One region of the Paenibacillus sp. J31P190 genome, then DNA from elsewhere that is predicted to be linked to it. Evidence: a T-box and tRNA genes for the amino acid it is inferred to sense, from the RefSeq annotation. Region 1 holds a T-box; the other regions hold tRNA genes.
The links. A T-box is a leader RNA that pairs with one kind of tRNA and senses whether it is charged. The one in region 1 lies ahead of AC58U0_RS35070 (arginine--tRNA ligase), so its partner is inferred to be a tRNA-Arg.

Region 1 (4,381 bases):
TCGGATTATTGCCAATCTGGCCATCTACTTCATATTCGGGAAATTGTTCTTTCATTACTTCTTGAATGTGCTGAAACCAAGTCATAATGATTTGGGCCTGTTCGCGTTCTTGATCTTGTTCGTTATCTACTGGAGCTTGTGTGTCGATATCTTTTTCTGTCATTGTGGTTAAAGCCTCCTGAATCATTCAAATTGGCACGAATATCCCTATTGTACCGCATTTGATCAAGATCAGAAAGCTTATGTTGCATTTTTCAGGTCGAATGCAGACAACCCCAACTTCCGAAGCATTAATCGAAATGGCATTGCCTCCTTTTACTATGATGTTGCTTACGGGGGAGGTGCGTGTTCACATGTGATTTAAGCAAAGACGAGCTCATCCTCCTCTTGAACGCAAGAGTGACAGGTTGTCTCGGCGAGTGCATAGGATACATGCAATCGTTTTTCCGGTTACAATCGTTTTGGCGTCGGCATACCCAGCACTTCCAGTACTTGATGCATGGTCTGTTTATACGTTTGCGTGATCCAGAGGCGATGGGCTATGCTTTCTTCACTGCCTTTTAAAACCGGACAAACACTGTAGAAATGGTTAAAAAGCGAAGCTAGCTCGAAAGCGTAATGGCAGAGCATGCTAGGCGCCAATTGTTTAGTGGCAGTTTCCAGTGTTTCGGGCCAATAGGCGACGTGCCTCAAAAGCTGATATTCCTGTTCTTCCAAAAGAGTCCCATCGAACTTTGCCTCCATCTTATGAAGTCGAGGATCTTTCTTTGCTTTGTCCAAAATACTGTTAGCTCTTGAGTATGCATAAAGCAGGTAGACGCCCGTGTTCCCGGTTATTTCCGTCGCTTGCTCCAAGTCAAAAATAACTTCTGTTTGCAGCTGATATTTCAGCAAATAATAACGGATAGCAGCCGCAGCAATCGATCTGCTGGAAATCCCCGCTTTTCTTGAGCGTTTAGCGTCAATGACTCTCTCCATGCGATCGAGTAGGTCCGCGACTTTAATTCCAATCCCTTGGCGCCCAGACATCGCATAGGAGCTTTTGCCAGCCGAAATATCAATGCCCAGTCCTGCAGCAGTTTCCGGGCTTAAGGAAACGACCCCATAGCTCACGTGTTTAAGCTGACTCGCCTGCTGCTCATAGCCCAGTACTTCTAGAGCTAGCTTAACCATCTCCTGCGGGTATTGCTGACGATAATCAATGACATTTATGACGACATCCGCTTGCCCTATCGATTTCTTTCTGCCCTGGGAAGCTGTGGACCATAGTCCGTCCTCCCATTTTTGATATACAAAATCATTCGACAGCACACCGAATTTCCATAGATGATAGGCTATATCCTTCGCTGTATACGTTAAAATACCATTGGAACGAACTAGCACTTTATCCCCTTGATAATCCGTGCTTTCTCCAACTGAAACAGCTCCTTCTTCTAGGTTCTTCAGTACCCAGCAGCCTGCTAATTTCCCATCCGTCACCTTATGAAACATATCTGTTTGGCTCAGCAGCTCGAAGGTTGTATCCCAAAATCCCGCTCTCACAATACTGCTTTCCCAAACCAGCACATCGTATTTAATACCGAATTGCTTCATTTCTTCCAACTGCTCGCGAACGATCCTTTCCGCCACCAAAGCACCCATCCACGCAAGATTGGAATGCCCGCTCTCTAGCGCATGAAGAACTGTAGAACGCTGCTCTACAAGCTCTGGCTGCACTTTGTAAGCCTGATTCACCTTCGCGTAGGTCTCCCAACAAAAGTCGCCAAATCGATGAAAAGTCTCTTCTGTCTGTGTATGAAGAATGCCCACCACTGTATCTGCTAACTGATTCCCCAGATCATCAATATAGTTATGCACCTCCACGTGATACCCTGCTTGCGAGAGCATGCGGGACAACGTATCACCGATACATGAATTTCTCAAATGGCCAACATGAGCAGCTTTATTCGGGTTGATTGATGTATGTTCGATCAAAATTTTCGTTTTGTTTCTTTGATCAATAAGCTCTTTTGCAGCTCCATATTGACCAGAAGACCAGGTATCCCAACTTATATAAAAGTTCAGAAACCCCGGCGGCACCGCAGCGACTTTGGCAAATAAGCCTTGAACACACCCGTTCTTTTCTATGCGCTGTTGAAGCTCTTGTGCGATTTGCAAAGGAGCTTTACGTACTATTTTTGCTAAAAGCATAGCAACATTCGTGCTGTAATCCCCGTGCTCTGCGTGTGCTGGGTGTTCCGTCAAGATTTTCAGCGTCACAGGTTGTTCTATTCCGTACTCTTGAAATAAAACACCTACATGATACTCGATTTCATTAGTTAAAAGCTGCTGAATCATGGAATACTCCTCCTAATCGGATGATGCGAAGCTAATCATGTTTTTATCGGAAAAACGCAAAAAAGCCCCCGTCTCTACAATAAGAGACGAGAGCTGTTTATTCCCGCGGTACCACTCTAAGTGTTAAACCACTGGTTTAACCACTCCAACGATAACGGCTTATGCCGGATCTCCCTACACGTACTTTCGGAAGACCATTTCCCAGGCCCGCTTCACTCTTGACTTTCGTACCGGTTCCCACCTGCTCCGGCTCGCTGCGACTGTCCGACAAGAATTACTGTCCTGTTCACCAATGTTGCTTATGAAATTAAGAATTTACTGAATATTACAGCAATAATAAGGTGTTGTCAAGATCCAACTAATTTCATCATCATAATGCCAATGAATGCTAAAGCTAAACCGGATTGCTCCATTTTTGAGAATTTGTCCTTCAAAACAAATCGTGTATACAATAAGACTATCAATACATTAAGTGCAACAACGGCGGAAACTAATCCCGTTTTCCCCTGATCGAACGCATGGATAATGAAGATCATGCCTATGACATTTGTAATCCCGACGACCATTCCAATCAGGAAGGTTCTACGTTCTGTCCAACTGGCTGGCGCGGCTTCCTCTCCTTTATCCTTTGCCCTGTCCTTCAACCACCATAATCCGAAACAGCATGTCCCTGTTGCAAACATAAAAAATAGCGTTGGAAACAATGGCGCAGAAACGATGGTTGTCCATTTGCTAGACAAATCATTTCCGGCAAAAAGAAACAAAGCAAGCACTCCCCATCCGGCTCCTTGCAGATTCTTAAGGGTAATATCATTCGAGTAACGAACGAATAAAATACCTACTACGATCACAAGGAAGGCAAAGAATTGCCATAAATTAAGTCGCTCATCCCAAAGTAGAAATGCGACGAAAACCACAACGACCGATGGTAAACCGGTGAGGATGGCAACTAAAGAGGCTTTGCCTACTGCAAAGCCTTTGAACATACTGGCATTGGCTCCAAAGGAGAACAATCCCATTTGAACACCGATCAGAGCTGATACCGTCCACTCTTGCTGTGAAATAAGGGCGCAGCCAATGCTGACGAGCGCCCCCATAAAAAATGTGCCGCAGAGCAGCACATTACGATTCAGCGATTGCTGACTGGTCCAATGATATAGAATGCCTCGCAGCCCAAAGCTGGCAGCCGCAAGTACTGAAAATATAAGCCACATGAGAACACTTCCCCCTTTCTTTTAAGCAAAGATCGGGTAATTTTACCACATTAATCTTTATTCGACAACACTTGGTTGTAACAATAAACGCACAAGGATCGCATCGCCGCCAGCAGAAACTTTCACTTCAGCAAACTTGGCATCCCGTTCAAATACACGGCCTGTTCCTTCCGGAATGAAATAAGTCTCGATCCCGTATTCAATACCCTCATAACCGACTTTGTTTCCATTTATACGAACCTCTCCCGGAGCTAAAGCTTCCCCTTTGGTATATACGCGGCGGTATTCATAAACACCTGTCGCCTGGTTCGGAGCGAGAATGATTGTAATTTTCCCCTTAGAACTTGCCTCATCATTTTTATTTACAAATAGAGGCGGCTCAGATATCGTATAGCGCAAACGCACATAGTCACCTTGAATGAGTGAACGTGGATCAAGCGGTTCAAGCTGCAGCTTAATCAGCTGTCCGTGAGCGAGCAGCCACTCACTTTTACCAATTTGTAAAGACATTGCCATGACTTGAAGCAGAACTAGCAGAGCAATAATCCAGCGGTTCATAGCATATTTAGAATTAGCCTCAACTGGTTCAATCGCTTCAGAACGATGTCTTTTTTCATACCAAACCGTAAAGGCAAGAACCAAAATCCCGATGACCGCGAAGCTAATCGATTTGTGCAGAAGCTTCCAGGCCAAATCGTAATATTTATATACCAGGAAAGCAATCCAGAAGCTCATTGACCAAGCGTAAATCCATTTGATTTGCAGTTGTCTGCTAATGACCAAAGCGAGAACAACGACGATAAAGAACAGCACATTGGCTATATAATACC
Region 2 (4,381 bases), on a different contig from region 1:
GCTTTGACTGTTTGGTGATGATGGCGGAGGGGACCCACGCGTTCCCATCTCGAACACGACCGTTAAGCCCTCCAGCGTCGATGGTACTTGAACCGCAAGGTTCTGGGAGAGTAGAACGTTGCCAAGCAGAATACCCCTAGTGGGTATTTTTTTTGCCACCCCGTAAACTGTTTACACATTAGGGCCCTTAGCTCAGCTGGTTAGAGCGCACCCCTGATAAGGGTGAGGTCGGTGGTTCGAGTCCACTAGGGCCCACCATTTAATTAAAATTTATGGGGCCATAGCTCAGCTGGGAGAGCGCCTGCCTTGCAAGCAGGAGGTCAGCGGTTCGATCCCGCTTGGCTCCACCATATTCCCTGATAGCTCAGTTGGTAGAGCACTCGACTGTTAATCGAGTTGTCACAGGTTCGAGTCCTGTTCGGGGAGCCATTTTTGGAGAAGTGTCCGAGCGGCCGAAGGAGCACGATTGGAAATCGTGTAGGCGTCACAAGCGTCTCGAGGGTTCGAATCCCTCCTTCTCCGTTTCTTTAGATAAAGGAAAGACAATATGGCGGCGTAGCTCAGCTGGCTAGAGCGTACGGTTCATACCCGTAAGGTCGGGGGTTCGAGCCCCTCTGCCGCTACTAGATAAATTGGAGAGATACCCAAGTGGCTATAAGGGGACCCTCTGCTAAGGGGTTAGACTGCGTAAGTGGTGCGAGGGTTCGAATCCCTCTCTCTCCGTCGGTAAATTTTTTTGAGTTTGGCCCGTTGGTCAAGTGGTTAAGACACCTCCCTTTCACGGAGGTAACAGGGGTTCGAGTCCCCTACGGGTCACCATCTATTTTCTAGTTTTATCCCTTGGAGGCTTAGCTCAGCTGGGAGAGCATCTGCCTTACAAGCAGAGGGTCGGCGGTTCGATCCCGTCAGCCTCCACCATATTTTGTATCATGCTTTCCATGTCGCGGGGTGGAGCAGCCCGGTAGCTCGTCGGGCTCATAACCCGAAGGCCGCAGGTTCAAATCCTGCCCCCGCAACCAAACTCTTTCTGAGAGTTGTTTTATATAGTGTGGAGCTGTGGTGTAGTGGCCCAACATGCCTGCCTGTCACGCAGGAGACCGCGGGTTCGAATCCCGTCAGCTCCGCCATTTTTTCAAAATATGCCGTTGTAGCTCAACTGGTAGAGCAACTGACTTGTAATCAGTAGGTTGGGGGTTCAAGTCCTCTCGACGGCACCACAATTCCCAAAAAAAGTGGAGCAAAGCTTGTTTTAAATGTGGAGGCTTAGTGAAGTGGCTAAACACGGCAGACTGTAAATCTGCTCTCTTCGAGTTCGGTGGTTCGAATCCATCAGCCTCCATTCCAAACCATTGGGGATTAGCCAAGCGGTAAGGCAACGGACTTTGACTCCGTCATGCCAAGGTTCAAATCCTTGATCCCCAGTTCTTCACTTGAGTCATTAGCTCAGTTGGTAGAGCACCTGACTTTTAATCAGGGTGTCGTAGGTTCGAATCCTACATGACTCACTTTGCCTTATTTACAGCATGCGCGTATGGCGGAATTGGCAGACGCACTAGACTTAGGATCTAGCGGGTGACCGTGGGGGTTCAAGTCCCTCTACGCGCATCAAATCCTCAGCAGTATTCAACTCCTGAGGTACCTATGCGGAAGTGGCTCAGCGGTAGAGCATCGCCTTGCCAAGGCGAGGGTCGCGGGTTCGATCCCCGTCTTCCGCTCCATTTTAATAAGCGCCCTTAGCTCAGCTGGATAGAGTATTTGACTACGAATCAAAAGGTCGGGAGTTCGAATCTCTCAGGGCGCGCCATTTTTCATATGTTATACCTTATCGGGACGTAGCTCAGCTTGGTAGAGCACCTGCTTTGGGAGCAGGGGGTCGCATGTTCAAATCGTGTCGTCCCGATAGACACGCGGGCGTAGTTTAATGGTAGAACTTCAGCCTTCCAAGCTGATCGCGCGGGTTCGATTCCCGCCGCCCGCTTCATAGAAAAAGATCACCTTCGGGTGGTCTTTTTTCGTTTGAGCGGGAAAGGAAGAGAAGCCGTAGGGGTTCGACCGTCCGTGAAGACATCATCGAATATACCCAAGTAGGACGCGCGTCCAAATATACCACTAGCCGCTTCCGTAGGAAGCAATTTAAATAAGTATTTGGAGTATTCCCGCCGCCCGCTTCACAGAAAAAGATCATCTTCGGGTGGTCTTTTTTCTGTGAACGGGAACTGGAAGAGAAGCCGTATGGGTTCGACCGTCCGTGAAGACATCATCGAATATACCCAAGTAGGACGCGCGTCCAAATATACCACTAGCCGCTGCCGTAGGAAGCAATTTAAATCAGTATTTGGTGTATTCCCGCCGCCCACTTCACAGAAAAAGATCACCTTCGGGTGGTCTTTTTTCGTTTGTACAGGAAAGAAAGTCCGCGAATTCAAATTGTAATTTGGAGTATTTCCATCACATAATTTAATAAAAAGAAATGGGGAATCCTCTGTTGTAGCATGCAACCCTTGAGAAAAACCTTTTTCATGGTAAATTTAATGTGGAAGTGATACAAATAATGCATATGAATCCAATATTCAAAGGGAGGTGACGCATGTCACCGAACTGGAATAGGTCAATGAATTTAAATACAATAAGGAGTACAAAATCCATGACTCTAAATAAAAGAACTCTAAATAAAAGAAATAAGCTAGTTGATGTGAGCAGAACGCTAGCAAAGGTTGCAATAGGCGAAGCTTTTGCCGATGTAGTCATTAAGAATGGAACACTCGTCAATGTTTATTCTGGAGAATTAATTGAGCATATGGATGTTGCTGTTGCGGCTGGGAGAATAGCGTATGTAGGGAACGCAGACCATATCATTGGGGCTCAAACGGTCGTTATCGATGCCACAGGGAAGTATATGTCTCCAGGATTTTTAGATGGTCATATGCATGTTGAAAGCACGATGCTTTCCGTCACCGAGTTTGCCAAAGCGGCATTAGCCAAAGGAACAACGGGGATTTTTATGGACCCTCATGAAATTGCCAATGTATTTGGAACAGAAGGTGTAAGGCTGATGCACGAAGAGGGGCAGCAGCTGCCTCTCAAAGTATTCACGACCTTCCCATCCTGCGTACCAGCGACTAACGGCTTGGAAGATGCAGGTGCAAGCTTAGAGGTGATCGATATTAAAGAGGGACTGCAGTGGGACAATGTGGTCGGACTAGGCGAAGTTATGAATTTCCCAGGTGTCGTTTATGGTGATCCGAAAATGTGCGGGGAGATTGAAGAAACGATCAAGAGTGGTAAAACTGTCACAGGACATTTTCCAAGTGATGATGATCGTATGCTGCAAGCGTATATAGCATCCGGCGTGACATCTGATCATGAAACCGTAACTAGGGAACAAGGTCTCCATAAAGTCCGCATGGGCATGCACCTTATGATTCGTGAAGGCTCAGCCTGGCATGATGTCAAAGAGGTCATTAAGGTGGTAACGGAAGATAAGGTCAACACAGCCAATATTTCGCTCGTCACGGATGACGTAAATCCGCAAACCTTGGTGGAGAAGGGGCATCTCAATCATGTGGTACGCCGCGCGATCGAAGAGGGTGTGGATCCTGTAACCGCGATTCAAATGGTAACGATTAATGTGGCGCGTTATTTTAAAATGGAGCAAGATTTGGGCAGCATCACTCCTGGTAAATGTGCTGACATTTTATTAATAGACGATTTAAAGAAGGTCGAGCCTTCGACCGTTATTACCGATGGTCAGGTTGTTTTTGATAATGGAAAGCTTACGGTTGATTTCCCTGAATACGTCTATCCCGAGCACATCCGTAATTCCATGAACGTTAAACGGGAACTTACAGCTGAGGACTTCAAGCTTGTAAGTCGCAGTAATCAGGATAAGACGAAGGTTAATGTTATTAACATTATTGAAAACAGTGCAAGAACAGAGAAAATGACAGCAATGCTGGGTGTTGAGCAAGGCATCATCCAACCAGATGCAGAGCAGGATATCATCCGCCTCGCCTGTATCGAGCGGCACCGTGGAACGGGTCAAATTTCACTTGGTTTTACGCATGGTTTTCAACTGAAGGCAGGTGCGGTAGCGTCTACAGTGGCGCATGACAGTCACAATCTAATTGTTATGGGGATCAATGAGCAGGATATGGCTTTGGCAGCTAATGAGCTTGTCAAAATGGGAGGCGGTATGATCGTTGTAGAGAACGGTAAAGTGCTGGCTCAAGTACCAATGACCATCGCAGGCCTCATGTCAGATAAATCATTACTTGAAGTCGTTAGAGAGGTTGTAGAGCTCGAAAAAGCGTGGAAACAAATTGGCTGCCCGCTGAACGCTCCGTTTATGACATTCTCATTAATTGCTTTACCTGTTATTCCA
Region 3 (4,381 bases), on a different contig from region 1:
CAGTAAACGGCGGCCGTAACTATAACGGTCCTAAGGTAGCGAAATTCCTTGTCAGGTAAATTCTGACCCGCACGAATGGCGTAACGACTTGGGCGCTGTCTCAACGAGAGATCCGGTGAAATTTTAATACCTGTGAAGATGCAGGTTACCCGCGACAAGACGGAAAGACCCCATGGAGCTTTACTGCAGCTTGATATTGGACTTTGGTACGATCTGTACAGGATAGGTGGGAGCCTTTGAAGCCTGAGCGCCAGCTTGGGTGGAGGCATCGTTGGGATACCACCCTGATCGTATCGGAGTTCTAACCTGGTACCGTAATCCGGTATGGGGACAGTGTCAGGTGGGCAGTTTGACTGGGGCGGTCGCCTCCTAAAATGTAACGGAGGCGTTTAAAGGTTCCCTCAGAATGGTTGGAAATCATTCGCAGAGTGCAAAGGCATAAGGGAGCTTGACTGCGAGACCTACAAGTCGAGCAGGGACGAAAGTCGGACTTAGTGATCCGGTGGTACCGAATGGAAGGGCCATCGCTCAACGGATAAAAGCTACCCTGGGGATAACAGGCTTATCTCCCCCAAGAGTCCACATCGACGGGGAGGTTTGGCACCTCGATGTCGGCTCATCGCATCCTGGGGCTGAAGTAGGTCCCAAGGGTTGGGCTGTTCGCCCATTAAAGCGGTACGCGAGCTGGGTTCAGAACGTCGTGAGACAGTTCGGTCCCTATCTGTCGCGGGCGTAGGAAATTTGAGAGGAGCTGTCCTTAGTACGAGAGGACCGGGATGGACGTACCGCTGGTGTACCAGTTGTCTCGCCAGAGGCATCGCTGGGTAGCTATGTACGGAGGGGATAAGCGCTGAAAGCATCTAAGCGCGAAGCCCCCCTCAAGATGAGATTTCCCAGTATGTAAGACCCCTTGTAGACGACGAGGTTGATAGGTTCGAGGTGGAAGTGCAGCAATGCATGCAGCTGACGAATACTAATCGGTCGAGGGCTTAACCAAACAATCCCAACCAAGTGAAGATAAGCTTTGTAGCGAATTCCGAATACTTGATTGGGGCCCAGAAAACCTAAGCAATCCTAACTCTACGCAAGTTTCGTATCTAGTTTTCAAGGCGCAAACCACGCTTTGACTGTTTGGTGATGATGGCGGAGGGGACCCACGCGTTCCCATCTCGAACACGACCGTTAAGCCCTCCAGCGTCGATGGTACTTGAACCGCAGGGTTCTGGGAGAGTAGAACGTTGCCAAGCAGTTTTCCCTGATAGCTCAGTTGGTAGAGCACTCGACTGTTAATCGAGTTGTCACAGGTTCGAGTCCTGTTCGGGGAGCCATTGCTTCCATAGCTCAGTCGGTAGAGTGCATCCATGGTAAGGATGAGGTCACCGGTTCGATTCCGGTTGGAAGCTCCAGTAATTTTATTAGTAAGGCCCGTTGGTCAAGTGGTTAAGACACCTCCCTTTCACGGAGGTAACAGGGGTTCGAGTCCCCTACGGGTCACCATCTATTTTCTAGTTTCATCCCATGGAGGCTTAGCTCAGCTGGGAGAGCATCTGCCTTACAAGCAGAGGGTCGGCGGTTCGATCCCGTCAGCCTCCACCATTAACTTCTTACGCCGTTGTAGCTCAACTGGTAGAGCAACTGACTTGTAATCAGTAGGTTGGGGGTTCAAGTCCTCTCGACGGCATGTCTTCGATGGGGATTAGCCAAGCGGTAAGGCAACGGACTTTGACTCCGTCATGCCAAGGTTCAAATCCTTGATCCCCAGTTCTTCACTTGAGTCATTAGCTCAGTTGGTAGAGCACCTGACTTTTAATCAGGGTGTCGTAGGTTCGAATCCTACATGACTCACTTTGCCTTATTTACAGCATGCGCGTATGGCGGAATTGGCAGACGCACTAGACTTAGGATCTAGCGGGTGACCGTGGGGGTTCAAGTCCCTCTACGCGCATCAAATCCTCAGCAGTATTCATACTCCTGAGGTACTCATGCGGAAGTGGCTCAGCGGTAGAGCATCGCCTTGCCAAGGCGAGGGTCGCGGGTTCGATCCCCGTCTTCCGCTCCATTTTAATAAGCGCCCTTAGCTCAGCTGGATAGAGTATTTGACTACGAATCAAAAGGTCGGGAGTTCGAATCTCTCAGGGCGCGCCATTTTTCATATGTTATACCTTATCGGGACGTAGCTCAGCTTGGTAGAGCACCTGCTTTGGGAGCAGGGGGTCGCATGTTCAAATCGTGTCGTCCCGATAGACACGCGGGCGTAGTTTAATGGTAGAACTTCAGCCTTCCAAGCTGATCGCGCGGGTTCGATTCCCGCCGCCCGCTTCACAGAAAAAGATCACCTCCGGGTGATCTTTTTCGTTTGAAGTGGAGGGAAGAGAACTCAGATGGGTTCGACGACCGTCCGTGAAGGCACCATCGAATATACCCAAGTAGGACGCGCGTCCAAATATACCGCTAGTAGCTTCCATAGGAAGCATTTCAAATAAAGTATTTGGAGTATTCCCGCCGCCCGCTTTACAGAAAAAGATCACCTTCGGGTGGTCTTTTTCTGTTTGATGGGAAAAGAGGAGAACCCACTTGGTTTCAATTGTTCGTTAAATTATATAGGCTGCAAAAGACGCAATACATAAATTACCACGTCCAGGCGTGGCTTTTTTTTATTTTAATACTATGTGCAGAGGGCGGATTGTGGTAAAATATTCTGAAATGAGTTTTTATAGCATCTAGCTTTTGTAGAGAGAAGCATTAATGCAACATAGTGAATAGATGAGGTGGAGAGTTATGTTAGAGAATGATATTGTCCTTCAGAAGCAAGCAACGAATAACCTGCTGCGCAGGGATGTACGCTTCTTGGGCCACATACTAGGTGAAGTTCTGGTTCATCAAGGCGGCAATGATCTGCTTGATGTTGTCGAGAGAATTCGTGAGATGAGTAAGTCTTTAAGAGCACACTATGTAATCGAGATATATGATGAATTCAAGAAAACGATCTCCTCCTTGGATCCGGAGATTCGTCATCAAGTGATTCGTGCATTCGCTATTTACTTCCAACTTGTTAATATTGCTGAGCAGAACCATCGGATCCGTCGTAAAAGAGATTACGAGCGTTCCTCTGGTGAATCCGTGCAGCCAGGCTCCATAGAGAGTATTGTGCAAGAGTTAAAGAATAATCATATTCCATATGCAGAGGTTCAAGAAATTCTTAAAGCTATCTCATTGGAACTAGTCATGACGGCACATCCAACCGAAGCCATGCGTAGAGCTGTGCTTGATATTAATCTGCGTATTTCGGAAGATATGATGAAACTCGATAATCCTATGCTGACTTATCGTGAGCGTGAGCAATTGCGTGAGAAGCTGCTTGGAGAGGTTCTTAATCTTTGGCAAACGGACGAGCTTCGTGATCGGAAACCAACGGTTATCGATGAAGTTCGTAATGGTATGTATTTTTTTGACGAAACTTTGTTTGATGTACTTCCAGAGATCTATCATGAGCTTGAGCGCTGTTTAAACAAGTATTACCCACAAGACTCATGGCATGTGCCTTCCTTCTTAAAATTCGGTTCATGGATTGGTGGAGACCGTGACGGTAACCCATCCGTAAGAGCAAATGTGACTTGGGAAACATTAGGTTTGCATCGTCAATTGGCTTTGCAGAAGTATGAAGAAGTTCTCAAAAAAACCCTTGAAAATATGAGCTTCAGTAAAAGTATTGTGAACGTTAGCGACGATCTAATTGAATCTATTCAATGCGACCGTGAAGCTATGGGGAATATACAGGATGTTTGGCGTAATGAGAAAGAACCATATCGCATCAAGACGACTTATATGATTGAGAAGGTTCATAACACTGGCAATCCGAATGTTCCTACAAACCAGAAATACAACAGTCCAGAAGAATTTATTAGTGATTTGAAAATCATCGAGGCTAGCTTGAGGATGCATTTTGCTGACTATGTAGCTGACAAATATATTAAAAAGCTTATTCGTCAGGTTGAGCTATTCGGCTTCCACTTGGCTGCTCTGGATATCAGACAGCACAGTAAAGAGCATGAGAATGCGATGACTGAGGTTTTGGCGAAGATGGGCATCACGAGTGATTATAGTAAGCTATCGGAAGAGGAGAAAATCAGTCTCTTAACGGATGTACTGAATGATCCAAGACCGATTACATCTACGTATTTGGATTACTCTGAGGGTACAAAGGAATGCCTGGATGTTTATCGTACTGTAGGCAAAGCTCAGAAGGAATTTGGTCGCAACTGTATCAGCAGTTATCTCATCAGTATGACGCAAGGCGCAAGTGACCTGTTGGAGGTTGTTGTTTTTGCGAAAGAAGCTGGATTATATCGCAAAGAGAGCGATGGCAGCGTGACGAGTACGC

Region 2: it has a tRNA-Arg gene. The T-box ahead of AC58U0_RS35070 (arginine--tRNA ligase) is inferred to sense a tRNA for this amino acid. The anticodon was not compared.
Region 3: it has a tRNA-Arg gene. The T-box ahead of AC58U0_RS35070 (arginine--tRNA ligase) is inferred to sense a tRNA for this amino acid. The anticodon was not compared.

What each region holds. Positions count from the first base shown of each region.
Region 1 covers NZ_JCAUAS010000040.1:20,059-24,439, reverse strand. The annotation lists gene AC58U0_RS35075 (hypothetical protein) at 1-163, opposite strand, end outside; gene AC58U0_RS35070 (arginine--tRNA ligase) at 451-2,337, opposite strand; T-box leader at 2,417-2,636, opposite strand; gene AC58U0_RS35065 (EamA family transporter) at 2,685-3,551, opposite strand; gene AC58U0_RS35060 (GDYXXLXY domain-containing protein) at 3,609-4,381, opposite strand, start outside.
Region 2 covers NZ_JCAUAS010000052.1:15-4,395, forward strand. The annotation lists rRNA gene rrf (5S ribosomal RNA) at 11-127, shown strand; tRNA gene AC58U0_RS36430 (tRNA-Ile) at 182-258, shown strand; tRNA gene AC58U0_RS36435 (tRNA-Ala) at 275-350, shown strand; tRNA gene AC58U0_RS36440 (tRNA-Asn) at 354-429, shown strand; tRNA gene AC58U0_RS36445 (tRNA-Ser) at 435-522, shown strand; tRNA gene AC58U0_RS36450 (tRNA-Met) at 550-623, shown strand; tRNA gene AC58U0_RS36455 (tRNA-Ser) at 635-723, shown strand; tRNA gene AC58U0_RS36460 (tRNA-Glu) at 745-819, shown strand; tRNA gene AC58U0_RS36465 (tRNA-Val) at 843-918, shown strand; tRNA gene AC58U0_RS36470 (tRNA-Met) at 943-1,019, shown strand; tRNA gene AC58U0_RS36475 (tRNA-Asp) at 1,051-1,127, shown strand; tRNA gene AC58U0_RS36480 (tRNA-Thr) at 1,142-1,217, shown strand; tRNA gene AC58U0_RS36485 (tRNA-Tyr) at 1,258-1,339, shown strand; tRNA gene AC58U0_RS36490 (tRNA-Gln) at 1,351-1,422, shown strand; tRNA gene AC58U0_RS36495 (tRNA-Lys) at 1,433-1,505, shown strand; tRNA gene AC58U0_RS36500 (tRNA-Leu) at 1,526-1,605, shown strand; tRNA gene AC58U0_RS36505 (tRNA-Gly) at 1,644-1,718, shown strand; tRNA gene AC58U0_RS36510 (tRNA-Arg) at 1,728-1,804, shown strand; tRNA gene AC58U0_RS36515 (tRNA-Pro) at 1,827-1,900, shown strand; tRNA gene AC58U0_RS36520 (tRNA-Gly) at 1,908-1,978, shown strand; gene AC58U0_RS36525 (hypothetical protein) at 2,206-2,433, shown strand; gene ade (adenine deaminase) at 2,645-4,381, shown strand, end outside.
Region 3 covers NZ_JCAUAS010000001.1:820,833-825,213, reverse strand. The annotation lists partial or broken rRNA gene AC58U0_RS03510 (23S ribosomal RNA) at 1-997, shown strand, start outside; rRNA gene rrf (5S ribosomal RNA) at 1,131-1,247, shown strand; tRNA gene AC58U0_RS03500 (tRNA-Asn) at 1,253-1,328, shown strand; tRNA gene AC58U0_RS03495 (tRNA-Thr) at 1,331-1,406, shown strand; tRNA gene AC58U0_RS03490 (tRNA-Glu) at 1,423-1,497, shown strand; tRNA gene AC58U0_RS03485 (tRNA-Val) at 1,521-1,596, shown strand; tRNA gene AC58U0_RS03480 (tRNA-Thr) at 1,609-1,681, shown strand; tRNA gene AC58U0_RS03475 (tRNA-Gln) at 1,691-1,762, shown strand; tRNA gene AC58U0_RS03470 (tRNA-Lys) at 1,773-1,845, shown strand; tRNA gene AC58U0_RS03465 (tRNA-Leu) at 1,866-1,945, shown strand; tRNA gene AC58U0_RS03460 (tRNA-Gly) at 1,985-2,059, shown strand; tRNA gene AC58U0_RS03455 (tRNA-Arg) at 2,069-2,145, shown strand; tRNA gene AC58U0_RS03450 (tRNA-Pro) at 2,168-2,241, shown strand; tRNA gene AC58U0_RS03445 (tRNA-Gly) at 2,249-2,319, shown strand; gene ppc (phosphoenolpyruvate carboxylase) at 2,779-4,381, shown strand, end outside.